DNA from 2 places in the Oxalobacter vibrioformis genome. Region 2 is predicted to be linked to the other one. Evidence: predicted binding sites of a transcription regulator. Region 2 holds the regulator's gene; the other holds the start of a gene.
What was found. The regulator FliA, encoded in region 2, starts transcription of late flagellar genes. The targets are predictions, from matches to a motif close to CTAAAGTTTNNNNNNNNNNNGCCGNTA.
Positions count from the first base shown of each region.

Region 1 (3,209 bases), 960 kb from region 2:
TATTCAGGCAGTTGCAGTTGTCTCAGCAATCATTTTTTCTCAGGCAGCCATGGCACAGGGGACTAAAAATGCCCCGGTCATCAGTGATGCTGAAGGACCGATCAAAATCATCAATCTTTATGATCTTGAAAAGGAGGCGTCAACGAAAGTAGCGAAGGGCGCTTTTGGCTATGTCGAGGGAGGCGCAGAGGATGAAGTCACCATGCGAAGCAATTCGACCGCATTCGACAAGAAAAAAATCCTGCCCAATGGTCTGGCAGGCATAGATGGCGTCAATTTAAAGACCACTTTTTTAGGTGTTGAATTAGCCAGTCCGATCATTATCGCGCCAATGGCCGCCCATGGGCTGGTCCATAAAGAAGCAGACAGGGCAACCATCAGGGGAACTCAAAAAGCAGGAACCCTCATGGCGGTAAGTACTTATTCCAGCGTGCCGATTGATGATATTGCAAAAAGCGCGCCGGGTGCCCCGTTTGTCTTCCAGCTCTATATGAGCAAAGACAATGCGTACAATGAATATATTGTCAAAAAAGCGAAGGCTGCCGGTGCAAAGGCCATCATTATAACGATTGATGCCGGTACCGCTGGTAACCGGGAGGCAGATGCAAGAAATAATTACAACTACAGTGTGGCTACCCCGAACGTGAGCGAGTTTTACAAAGGGAAAAACATCACGCAAAGCCAGGCTCGGGCGTTGAGGAAAATAAGTTTTTCCGGTGAAGATATCAAATTCATCAAACGCGTGAGTGGGTTGCCGGTACTGGTCAAAGGGGTACTGTCGCCGCAAGCGGCTGAAACGGCGATTGCGGCAGGTGCTGACGGGATCTGGATATCCAATCATGGCGGAAGACAGCTGGACGGTGCGCCTGCCACTTTCGATATGCTTCCCATTATTGCCAAAACGGTCAATAAGCGGGTTCCCATTATTTTTGACAGTGGTGTGAGAAGAGGTACTCATGTATTCAAGGCACTGGCCAGTGGTGCGGATATTGTTGCAATTGGAAGGCCTGCCCTGTATGGACTGATCCTGGGGGGCTCGGAGGGTGTCAATGACGTTTTTCAGCAATTGAACAAGGAATTGACCACCACGATGATTCTGGCTGGAACAAAAGATATTGAAGCGGTCAAACAGAACAAATTGTTTGATCCGGAAAAACAGGAAGCAAGATAAAGGGGCGCATGTAAAAAGGGTCAGCGGATAAAGCTGACCCTTTTGTTTTTCCTGCTCATGCCTGATCAGGCGGTTGTATTGACATTACGCCCGATATTCGGATTCGCCGGAAGCGACGGTACTGCCTCAAGCAGAAGCGCAACGCTCATTTCCTGCAGATCCATTGATTTTTTCAGCATGGCAACTTCAACAGCGACTGCTGTTTTTTCATTTGCCATTTGGGTGGACCAACTGGCGATACTGGATACATCCATGATTTTTCCTCAGGTTTTACTCCATACGTATTTATTACGGCAGAAAAGAAAAATACTTTAAGCCAGCCTTATGAAAGATTTACTGCTGATGTTGCTTTCAAGCGGAATTGGGAGAGTGCATCAGGGGGCAGAAGATAAGTCGGGAGGCTAAACAACAGGTAAATATGGTATGATTTCGGCTGCTTTTGCTTGTGCGATCCAGTCCATTCAGGATTTTCGGGATGTCGCGCAATATCACATGCACTGCCCTTAGCTCAGCTGGATAGAGCAACGGCCTTCTAAGCCGTAGGTCACACGTTCGAATCGTGTAGGGCAGGCCAGCCTTTCAATGATTCGGGTTATTTCTCCTGCTGCTTCTTCAGGAGCGATTCAAGTGCGGCAAAAGGGTTGTGTGTCGCCGCTTGCGCAGGCGTTTTGCCTTGTTGTGATGCACTATGCCGATCAGCTTCAAGATAGCGCGAATGCTCATTGTCATGACAGTACAGACACAACAGTTCCCAGTTACTGCCATCGGGAGGATTGTTGTCGTGATTGTGGTCGCGATGATGAACTGTCAATTGTTGCAGATTGCTGTGAGTAAATTCACGCGCGCAACGGCCGCAAATCCATGGATAGATCTGAAGGGCGCGCTCACGATAACCTTGTGCGCGTAATTTTGCCCCTTTATTTGCGCCGGCAACCAGTTGATCCAGCTTTGCAGTATTTCGTTTCTTTATCGCCAAAATAAAAGCCTCCAATTGAAATTTGCCAGGAAAGCTTTCTTAAAACCCAAAGATGAATACGATGTTCAGGCCAAAATCCAGAGCCCGGGAAACGACCTCCATATGAGGAAAGCAGCTGAATTTAACTATACATCGCCAGATAAAGCCGATCAATAACGTGATAATTTTATTTTAAAAATAAAACGCTTGGGTTTTACTGAATTCAGTGCGAGTGCTTTTTACATGCTGCCAAGCCGCAGGTCAGAGGGGCGAATCCTCTGTTGCAGGCCAATCGTTTTCATCACCGCTTTTAATGAAATTACTGAAACGCACGTTTTCATTTTCCAGCTGGGCCTGCCTGTTTTTCTCTCTTGCCGGGCAACCCGTTTTTTAAGAAGCGAAAAAGCTGAATTCGCTGAAATAATGTCCATTTAACTCTGGATGCGTGGGGAAACCGTGAATTAAATGTGGTAAAGCAGGAATAAATCATGGTGCTCTTCTATCTTGATAAAAGTTGATTAAAGGCAACCAAATATCAAGCGGCCAAGCACCAGTACCGGATATTTCTAATGAGAAAAATTATCAGATAAAATCTGGAAAATTGTGTCGGCTGTAATCGTTGTGTCAGAGAATGTCCGATCGAGACGGCCAATCTGACATATCAGGATGCACAAGGCAATATCAAGATTGATGTTGATGATGCCCAGTGTATTGCCTGTGGAAGATGCATCCAGGTATGTAGACATGGTGCCCGGTCTTATGAAGATGATCTGGAACGTTTTTTCGATGATCTTGACCGTGGTGTTCCGCTTTCTCTTATTACCGCGCCTTCACAAATGCCGTGCCGGAAGAAATCCACATCTCCGCCTGACAGACGAAACCATACAGGGCATCAGCTTGTGCCTGGTGTCCTGTTCCACGCCAATATCGCTTCTGAAACGTCCGGATACAGCCGTGAGCGCGCATGGCAATCCATACACTGAATAAACGCCGGGGATAGCTTTTTCCCTGATGTCTGAAGTTGCACCTTCCTTGATAAACAGAAAGGGCAAGGATTAATCCGTGGTGGCTGCGATGCCTTCA
Region 1 covers NZ_CP098242.1:328,767-331,975, reverse strand. The annotation lists gene NB640_RS01765 (alpha-hydroxy-acid oxidizing protein) at 1-1,171, shown strand, start outside; gene NB640_RS01760 (YjfB family protein) at 1,237-1,425, opposite strand; tRNA gene NB640_RS01755 (tRNA-Arg) at 1,669-1,745, shown strand; gene NB640_RS01750 (YajD family HNH nuclease) at 1,764-2,162, opposite strand; gene NB640_RS13000 (4Fe-4S dicluster domain-containing protein) at 2,720-3,109, shown strand; gene NB640_RS12995 (Lar family restriction alleviation protein) at 3,019-3,209, opposite strand, start outside; gene NB640_RS01740 (hypothetical protein) at 3,182-3,209, opposite strand, start outside.
Region 1: a site for FliA is predicted at 1,460-1,486, ahead of NB640_RS01760 (YjfB family protein). Genes of this name have one in related genera too.

Region 2 (3,209 bases):
CTGGATATCATTTGGCTCATCTTTCAGGATCTGGGCAACCGCCCGTAACACCTCCTCAGACTGCCGCGAAAGACGAGCCTCGGCAGGCGCAAACAGGACACTGGCATTGATTTCCACATTGACGCCGCGCGCGCTTTGTATGACCTTCACCTTGCCCTCATTAATCAGCGGAGACAGTACCTTCATCAGGTCACGCCCGATCCCGGTCATCTTTTCGCGCTCTTTTCTGATTTCCGTATTGGTTGTGGCCTTTTTCCGCAAAGGACGGGTAATAGCGGGAGGCACAATGGAGACAGGCGGATTCTCGTTAATAACCGTTGGCACAACCTTGACGCCAAAAGCCGAGCCAATAGACTGGGTCAATTCACGATACTTGTTTTCATTGACAGAAGAGATGGCATACATCACCACAAAAAACGCAAAAAGCAGGGTAATAAAGTCGGCGTAGGAGACCAGCCACCTTTCATGATTGTCACTTTCCTCTTCGCGTTTTTTTCTTGCCATGCGCATTTCCTGACAATGTTGCTTCAGACAGGCCGGTCAAAAAGCCTGATCTATTTTTTTCCTTCCCGTTTGGGCAGAAAAATCGCCATCCGCTCGGAAACCATGCGGGGATGCTCGCCCATCAGCATGCCGAAAAAGGCTTCCAGCAGCATTTCACGCTTGGTCACCTCACGATTAAGCCATGCCTTTAAGCGGTTACTGATCGGGAGGAAGACCAGGTTGGCAAGACCCACACCGTAAATCGTGGCAACAAATGCCACGGCAATACCGCTCCCCAGACGTCCCGGGTCGGAAAGATTCTCCATCACATGGATCAGCCCCAGCACCGCACCCAAAATACCAATCGTCGGTGCGTAGCCGCCAGCCGCTTCCCAGATACGGATAGGCAGCTTTTCGTTTTCTTCGTAAACCTGGATTTCAGCTTCCAGAAGATTTCTCAGCTTCATCGGGTCCACATTATCGACCACATAACGAAGCCCTGCACGGACAAAAGGATGTTTTGCCTGGTTGATCTGGCCTTCCAGTGCCAGTGTCCCATCACGCCAGGCGATCAGGCTCCAGCGTCCGATATCTGTCTGCATCTGTGGGTAATCATCTTCGGGCGGAAAAAAAACGATCCTGACCAGCTTCACACCGCGCCAGAAAACAGGAAAACCCGACTGCAAAACAACCGCACCGAGCGTGCCGACAAAAACAATCACAAATGCAGCCGGCTGCAAAAGCGAAGTGATATGACCGCCTTCGATGACCTGACCGGCAACAATGCCGCCAACACCGAGGATAATACCGACTATGCTTCCCCAGTCCACATAAGCTCCTTTAACCTGACACGCATGCGTGCAATTGCCTGACTGTGCAACTGGCTGACACGCGATTCCGTGACGCCCATGATTGCCCCGATCTCCTTGAGATTCATTTCCTGCTCATAATACAGGCCCATCAACAGCTTTTCCCGCTCAGGCAGTGCATCAATCGCATCAATTACCGCGTGTCTGAAACCACTGTCCATGAGCATCTGTAGCGGGTCTTCTGCCACGTCAGTCGCGTGCCGGTCAAGGAAGTGCTCACTTGACTCCGAATCAAAGAAATCTTCGTAATAAACCAGCTGGTGACCTGCACCATCAAAGAGCAGATCCTGGTATGCCTTGACGGAAAGGTTCAGCTGCTTGGCCACCTCCGACTCATTGGGCGAGCGGCCCAGGCGCTGTTGCAGGGTACGGATGGCATCTTCGACCTTGCGCATGTTCTGGCGCATGCCGCGCGGCATCCAGTCATTGCTGCGAAGTTCATCGAGCATGGCGCCGCGGATGCGCTGCATCGCGTAGGTCTCGAACTGGGCGCCATGCACCTCCTCATAACGGCTGGCAGCATCCAAAAGACCAATCATGCCTGACTGAATAAGGTCATCCACCTCCACACTGGGAGGCAGTCTCGCCCTCATCATATGCGCCAGCTTTTTTACCAGGGGCGCATGCTGAATCAGAAGTTCGTTTCTGTCAGATTTACCCTGTATGTTGTACATGCGTCATGCACCAGCCATTTCATACACATTCTGTTGAGAAGGTCCAATATCAGAAAACGCACCCGCAATGCGTCTGAATGCAAATGACGACAGCGCCATCGGGAAAGCATCAACAACAGAACGGCCCAGGCTGGCTGCCCGTGCCATGTGATCATCCTTCGGCACATAACCCATGGAATACAGCTGAACACCCAGGTAATGTGCGGCTGTCTGTGCCATATTGCGGAAAACTGCCTGCGAGCGGTTTTCTCCACTTCCTGATACTAGCACACCAAACGGCATGCGTCCAAAATGACCAGCCATACGCTTGATCAGCATATAGGCGTCCTTGATTGATCTTTCCGTATCCTCTATGAGTAAAATCAACGAACTGCTTTCCATCGCCGTCAGGGAAAACCCGTTTTCCTTATCCAGAAGCGAGTCAATCAGCACCACATCCGCGTCAACAGCCGCTGACTCAAAAGACAGGTCCAGCCAGTTGCGGAAAGAGCGCTTTTTCCCGATTTCACCAGCGGAGTCCGCCATGCGAACCACATCAAAACCCTGTGGCACATGGTAAAACGCATCATCCACGGCATATTCATTGCGCGCAACCTGGGCCAGCGTGGCACTGGCATATTCCTGCGGCTGATAAAAGCCTACCCCTTCACGCGAACAGGTCGCATCCAGAAGCATCACCGCACTGCCGGAACGGGACAGGGAGGCTGCCAGATTGAAAAGGACATGATTCTTGTTTCTGTGCGGCAGCGTCGACAAAAACGTATAGATGCGCTGCCGGGGCTCGCCCAGAAGACGCCTTAATCCCTCGGCCTGGTCAAACTGAAAATTATCCACGTCCGGCCTCCCGGGTACGTGCAGGCTTCATTGTCTGAATCGAATGGGCAACCACCATCGGCAACTCGTCATCGTCAAAAGTATAGGCTTTGGTCTGCTTCTTCAGGCTGAAAGCATGTCTGATCAGTGCATGTGAATCCGCCACTTCCAGATCTTCAGGCACACGCTGACCATTGGCCACATAATAAAGCGCCAGCTTCTGGCGGATGATGACATCCAGCAAGTTACCAATCGTTGCTGCCTCATCCATCTTGGTCATAATGCACCCGGCCAAGCCATTGCCCTTGTAGGCACTGACCACTTCATTCAAGGTTTCCCCTGTTGATGTGGCTGAAAGGCAAAGCAGCCG
Region 2 covers NZ_CP098242.1:1,976,543-1,979,751, reverse strand. The annotation lists gene motD (flagellar motor protein MotD) at 1-504, opposite strand, end outside; gene NB640_RS09750 (flagellar motor protein) at 555-1,313, opposite strand; gene NB640_RS09745 (RNA polymerase sigma factor FliA) at 1,295-2,026, opposite strand; gene NB640_RS09740 (MinD/ParA family ATP-binding protein) at 2,030-2,860, opposite strand; gene flhF (flagellar biosynthesis protein FlhF) at 2,853-3,209, opposite strand, start outside.